Regions from separate parts of the Amycolatopsis sp. NPDC043885 genome, predicted to be linked through region 2. Evidence: riboswitches for the same ligand, from Rfam matches in the RefSeq annotation. Region 2 holds a riboswitch; the other holds the start of a gene.
What was found. A riboswitch is a leader RNA that binds a small molecule or an ion and turns the genes downstream of it on or off. The one in region 2 is predicted to bind cobalamin.
Positions count from the first base shown of each region.

Region 1: linked by a shared signal. The riboswitch ahead of AC069I_RS30760 (ABC transporter substrate-binding protein) and the one ahead of metE (5-methyltetrahydropteroyltriglutamate--homocysteine S-methyltransferase) in region 2 are both predicted to bind cobalamin.

Region 1 is NZ_JBWKEA010000013.1:180,176-183,579, reverse strand. It holds gene AC069I_RS30775 (DUF6790 family protein) at 1-151, shown strand, start outside; gene AC069I_RS30770 (TMEM175 family protein) at 171-806, shown strand; gene AC069I_RS30765 (class I SAM-dependent methyltransferase) at 826-1,569, opposite strand; cobalamin riboswitch at 1,608-1,759, shown strand; gene AC069I_RS30760 (ABC transporter substrate-binding protein) at 1,840-3,348, shown strand; gene AC069I_RS30755 (ABC transporter permease) at 3,350-3,404, shown strand, end outside.
Region 2 is NZ_JBWKEA010000004.1:10,469-13,872, reverse strand. It holds gene AC069I_RS15430 (ribonucleotide-diphosphate reductase subunit beta) at 1-920, shown strand, start outside; cobalamin riboswitch at 1,075-1,297, shown strand; gene metE (5-methyltetrahydropteroyltriglutamate--homocysteine S-methyltransferase) at 1,397-3,404, shown strand, end outside.

The DNA.
Region 1 (3,404 bases), on a different contig from region 2:
CCAGTGGTTCGCCAACGGTGACCACTCCCCCGGCAACACCGGCGGAGTCCTCGTCAACGACATCCTGATCCCGGCGGTCATGATCATCCTTGCCGTGCGATCCCGGCGGCTCGCGACCGTCCCGCGGCCCGCCGCGGAACTCGCCGCCTGAGCCCGCGGGAGCTGTCCTCATGACGACGACACAGACCGACCAAGCGACCGGAAAGGCCGCCGCCGAGCGGCTCAGCGTCTTCGTCGACGCGGTGATCGCGATCGCGCTCACCTTGCTGGCGCTGGATCTCCCGATCCCCCACGGCGACACCACCGGCGCCATGCTGAGCTCGATCTCGGACCACGGCAAGGAATACTTCGCCTTCACGCTCGGCTTCGCGGTGATCTCCGCCCACTGGCGCGCGCACCACGAGATCTTCCCCTACGTCCGCTCGCTGAGCGGCCGCCTGATCAGCCTCACCCTGGTCTGGCTGTTCATGCAGGTTCTGATGCCGTTCGCGACGCGGGTCATCACCGCCGAGGGAGCGTTCCCGCTCCGGTTCAGCCTGTACGCGATGGTGCAGGTCCTGGCCTCCGCGTCGTTCGCGCTGATCATCAGGGAGATCCGGCGCGAACACCTGTACGTGACCGACGGACCGCCCCGGGTGTTCGCCCAGAGCCTGACGCGCAGCGTCTGCTTGGCCGCGGTGTTCGGGATCTCCGTGCCCGTCTCGTTCCTGACGGACGACGCCGTCGCCTACCTGTGCTGGCTCGCGGCGCCTGTCACGCTCGCCGTCGCCCGCCGCGTCCAGGACCGCAGGTCGTCCGGCACCTGAGCGGCCTGACCGGACCGGGTCAGCGCAGCGCCGTCAGGACGTAGTCGTCGCCGGACTGCCACACCGGCGCCACTTCGGCGAAGCCCGCTTCCCGGAGCAGCCTGGTGTGTTCCTGCGGGCTCAGCCGGTTGCCGTAGCCGGTCGAGATGCCGCGCAACTCGTCGGCCGTGAACCGCTCCCGCAGCGCGGGATCGGCGGCGACCGCCGCCCACCAGGCCTTCCATTCCTCGTTGGCGCCGACCCCGGCACGGACCGCCCGCCGGTTCTTGACCACCTCGGCGAGGTCGCGGACACCGGGTTGTTCGTCGTAGAGGTGGTCGCCGTTGACGAGCGCTCCGCCCTCCCTCAGCGCTCCGGCGAGGTCACGGTAGACGTCGGCGAGCCGCTCGGGACGCAGCCAGTGCAACGCGGTCGTCGAGACTGCGGCGTCGACCGGCCCCCATTTCAGCCAGCCGCTCTCGGCGAGGTCGGCTTGGAGGTACTCGATGTCCGCCTGCCGCGGCCGGGTGGCCCGGGCGAGGGCGAGCAGGAACGGGTCGTTGTCCACGCCGATGACCCGTGCGCGAGGCAGCCGCCCCGCGAGCCTCGTGGCCAGCGATCCCGGGCCGCAGCCGAGGTCCAGCACCAGCGGCTCGGCGACGTCACGGCATACGTGCTCGACGACGTCGATCAGCACGGCGAAGCGTTCTTCGCGGTCCGCGACGTAGCGTTCCTGCTGGATGTCCCACCGGCGCACCCAGTCCGCCGCGAGCTTCTCGTCCACCGGCCTCCCCTTCGTGATCTTGATCCTGTGTAGCACACCCCTGGCATGGGTTACCGTGGGCGCCACAACGCAAGAAGGTGCCCGTCGGGGGAAGCCGGTGTGAATCCGGCGCTGACCCGCAACCGTGAACGGCCTGGGAAGACGTCTCAGCGCCGTGAGCCGGACTGCCCGCCGGGTACCGCCAGCCCCAACTGTCGTGGAGTACGGAGCGGGGTCCCGTTCACGTGCGGCCGCGCGCCCGGGACAGTGCTCGATGTCCCGGAGGTTCCTATGACGCGCCATCCGCTCACCCGCCGGCGGCTGCTCGCCCTGGCCGCTCTCACGCCGCTGGCCGCGTGCGGGACCGCGCCGGCGGATACCGGCCGGTTGAGGGTCGCGTTCGCCGCGGGCGGCTCGAAGGAGACCCTGGACCCGTCTCAGGTCTCCCTTTTCGTCGACCAAGCGCGGGCCAAGGCGCTCTTCGACACGCTGGTCGCCTACAACGCCGACACCTCGTTGCGGCCGCGGCTGGCCGAGTCCTGGGAAAGCGACGATTCCGGCACACGCTGGCGGATCCGGCTGCGGCGGGCGGCCTTCCACGACGGCCGTCCGGTCACGGCGGACGACGTGCTCTACACCTTCCGGCGGATCGCCGATCCCGCACTGGCGTCCTCATCACGGCAGTACTTCGCGAAGGTGGACTTCGGCCGCAGCAAAGCGGTTTCCCCTGCCGAAATCGAGCTGACACTGACGGCTTCCGACTTCGAGTTCCCGTCTGGCTGGGGCGCTCCCGGCGCGGAGATCGTGCCCGCCGGGACGATGGATTTCACGGCACCGGTCGGCTCCGGTCCGTTCCGTTTCGTCTCGTTCACCCCCGGCGGGCCGGCGGTGTTCCGCAAGAACGAGTCCCATTGGGACGGCGCGCCGGGCATCGACGAGCTGGAATTCGTACCGGTCAACGAGGAAGCCGCACGCGTCAACGCCTTGCTGTCCGGGCAGGTCGACTACGCCCACGATCTCGCGGCCGGTACCGCGGCCCGCTTGGCCGGTGACGGGCGCGTCTCGTTGCTCGAAGCCAAGGGAACGACGATGCAGGGCATGATGCTGCGCGTGACGCGGCCGCCGTTCGCCGATCCGAGGCTGGTGCGCGCCGTACTGTCCGGAGTGGACAGAGAAGCGCTGAACCGCGTCGCACTGGCCGGACGCGGCGAGATCGGCAACGACCTGTTCGGCAAAGGACTCCGCGGGTACGCCACCGGCATCCCCCAGCGCGGCCGCGATGTCGAGGCGGCCCGCTCACTCGTCCGGGAGGCGGGCGCGGAGGGGCTGGCCTTCGCCGTCGAAACCAGCGACGTCGATCCGGGCTTCGCCACCGCGGCCACCCTGATTTCCCAGCAGCTCGGGGAAATCGGGCTGAAGGTCACACCGAACACTCGCGCGTCGAGCACCTATTTCAGCGAGATCAAGACCAAGGGGGTCGCCGCGCTCACCCGTACGGCGACCCTGCCGGTGCCGACGTTCCTCAATCAGCGCTTCCGGACCGGCGGTTCGAACAACGTCAACGGTTTCGCCTCGCCGGAGTTCGACGCCCTCATGGACCGGGCCGCGGCCACCCCGGACGAGAGTGCCCGGCTGGCGCTGTTCGGTGACGCCCAGCGGATCGTGCACGAATCCGGAGGTCTGCTCGCCTGGGGGTTCAGCACCTGGACGATCGGCGTGTCGAAGCGGGTGTCCGGATTGGTGTCCGCGCCGCCGAACACCTTCGACTGGGCGAGGTTCGACCGCGCCCGGCTGTCCTGACGTGCCGGGTTACGCCGCCCGGCGGCTGGGCTTCGCCGTTCTGCAGGCGATGTTCG
Region 2 (3,404 bases):
TCGCCGGCTGCAACAACCACTGGATGCCGACCGAGGTCGCCATGCAGGCCGACATCGCGCTGTGGAAGTCGCCCGACGGCCTCACCGAGGACGAGCGCACCATGCTCAAGCGCAACCTCGGCTTCTTCGCCACCGCGGAATCGCTGGTGGCCAACAACATCGTGCTCGCGGTATACCGGCAGATCACCAACCCCGAATGCCGCCAGTACCTGCTGCGCCAGGCGTTCGAGGAGGCCGTGCACACGCACACCTTCCAGTACATCTGCGAGAGCCTCGGCCTGGTCGAGGGCGAGCTGTTCAACATGTACCGCGAGGTCCCGTCCATCTCGGACAAGGACGCGTGGGCGCTGAAGTACACGCAGAACCTGGAGAACCCGGACTTCGAGACCGGGACGCCGGAGGCCGACCAGGCCTTCCTGCGTGACCTCGTCGCGTTCTACGTGATCTTCGAGGGCATGTGGTTCTACACCGGCTTCGCGCAGATCCTGTCGCTCGGCCGCCGGAACAAGATGGTCGGCATCGCCGAGCAGTACCAGTACATCCTGCGCGACGAGTCGATCCACCTGAACTTCGGCATCGACTGCATCAACCAGATCAAGATCGAGAACCCGCACCTGTGGACCGAGGAGTTCCAGGCTGAGGTCCGCACCATGCTGACCGAGGCGTGCGAACTCGAGGTCGCCTACGCCCGCGACACCATGCCGCGCGGCATGCTCGGGCTCTCGGCCGAGCTGATCGAGCAGTACATGCACTTCATCACCGACCGGCGGGCGCAGCAGATCGGTCTCGCGCCGATCTTCGGCGAGACGGAGAACCCGTTCCCGTGGATGTCGGAGGCGATGGACCTCAAGAAGGAGAAGAACTTCTTCGAGACCCGCGTCATCGAGTACCAGTCCGGTGGTGCCCTCGACTGGGACTGAACCCCGAACTCGCGTGCTCAGGCACGTGACTCGCGTGCTTGAACACGGAACACGCCGGGCGGACTTCCGCCCGGCGTGTTCCGTCTCCAGGCACGCGTGTTCCGCCTCCGATCACGTGAGTTACGCCTCCAGTCACGCGAGACCCGAATTCGGTACGCTCCGGGGTGCTACTGGTTCGCCCGGCCTCCCAGGCCGGTCGAGGTAACAGGGAACCCGGTGCGAATCCGGGACTGCCCCGCAGCGGTATGTGGGAACGAAAGCCGTCACCGTGCGAGACACGGTAAAGCACTGGGACATGGCGCCCCGGGAAGCGACGGCCGGTAGGAACGAGCGAGTCGCCCACGAGTCCGAAGACCTGCCCGTGGTACGCGCGCCGACGGCGTGCGTGAGTCCGGGCCTCGTGGGATGGGCACGACCGAACGGCGGTCATCCCCGCGCGCTCCGGGCTCGCCCGACAAGCTCGCGAGGAGAGAGCTGTGACCGAAATCGGCACGACTGTGCTGGGCTACCCCCGGATCGGACCGGACAGGGAACTCAAGCGTTCACTCGAACGCTACTGGGCGGGCAAGATCGACGAGGCCGAGCTACTGGGCACCGGCCGCGCGCTGCGCACCAGGACCTGGCGGGAACTCAAGGACGCGGGACTGAAATCCGTCCCCTCCAACACCTTCTCCCACTATGACCAGGTGCTCGACACCACCGAGCTGTTCGGAGCGCTGCCGGAGCGCTTCACGACGCTCGGTCTCTCGCCGCTCGACACCTACTTCGCCGCCGCACGCGGGGTGCAGGACGCGCCGGCGATGGAGATGACGAAGTGGTTCGACACGAACTACCACTACCTCGTCCCCGAACTCGGCCCGGACACGACGTTCTCGCTCACCGGCACCAAACCGCTCGACGAATACCGCGAAGCCCGTGCGGTCGGTGTCGAGACCCGGCCGGTGCTGGTGGGCCCGGTGACGTTCCTGCTGCTCGCGAAGCCGGCCGAGACCGCTCCGGAGGACTTCCGACCGCTGGACCTGCTCGACAACCTCCTCGACGGCTACGTCGAGCTGCTGCGCCGTCTGCACGACGAAGGCGTCGAGTGGGTTCAGTTCGACGAACCCGCCTTCGCCGCGGACCGCACCGAGAGGGAGCTCAACGCGCTCATCCGCACCTACCACCGGCTCGCGAAGGAGACCGCGCGGCCCAAGATCCTGGTCGCCGGGTACTTCGGCGGTCTCGGCCGCGGCTTGGGTGTGCTCGCGCGCTCTCCGATCGACGCCATCGCGGTCGACCTCGTCACCGATGAGTCCTTTGTGGACGCCGTCGCCGCCGAACCCGCCCTGCGGGACAAGGAGGTGCTGGCCGGTGTCGTGGACGGGCGCAACGTCTGGCGCACGGATCCGACCCGCGCGCTCAGCCGAGCGGCGATGCTGCTGGGTATCGCGAAATCGGTCAGCGTGTCGACGTCCTGCTCATTGCTTCACGTGCCCTACGACGTCGAGCGGGAGGACGGACTGCACCCGCGTCTGAAGGGCTGGCTCGCCTTCGCCAGGCAGAAGGTCGACGAGGTCGTCTTGCTCGGGCGCGCGCTGAAGGAAGAGGGCGTCGACCTCTCCGCCGCCCGTGCCGCGGCCACGGATCGCGCGACGGCGGCCGACCTGGCCGACAGCGGGGTCCGCGCCCGGCTGGAGGCACTGCGGCCGGAGGACACCGTCCGCTCCCCCTACGCCCGGCGCGCGGCGGCTCAGCAGGCCGCGCTGAAGCTGCCGCCGTTGCCGAGCACGACGATCGGCTCGTTCCCGCAGACCACCGACGTCCGCAAGGCGCGGGCCGCGCACAAGGCGGGTTCGCTGGACGACGCGGGCTACGAAGCCGCGATGAAGGCGGAGATCGAGCGCGTCGTCCGGCTGCAGGAGGACCTCGGCCTGGACGTGCTGGTGCACGGCGAACCCGAGCGCAACGACATGGTGCAGTACTTCGCCGAGCGGCTGGCCGGGTTCGCGGCCACCGACTTCGGCTGGGTACAGTCCTACGGTTCGCGCTGCGTCCGGCCGCCGATCCTGTACGGCGACGTCTCCCGGCCGGAGCCGATGACCGTCGAGTGGGCCCGCTACGCGCAGGGCCTGACCGGCAAACCCGTCAAAGGCATGCTGACCGGACCGGTGACGATCCTGGCGTGGTCGTTCGTCCGCGACGATCAGCCGCTGGGCGAGACCGCCCGTCAGGTGGCGCTGGCCATCCGCGACGAAGTGCACGAACTGCAGGAGGCGGGCATCCGCGTCATCCAGGTGGATGAGCCGGCGCTGCGGGAGCTGCTCCCGCTGCGCGCGGCGGCGCACGAGGCGTACTTCGCGTGGGCGGTTTCGTCGTTCCGGCTGGCGACTTCCGGAATCGACGACGCGACGCAGATCCACACCCATATGTGCTACTCGGAATTCGGCGACGTGGTCAAGGCGATCGACGCGCTCGACGCCGACGTCACCAGCATCGAGGCCGCGC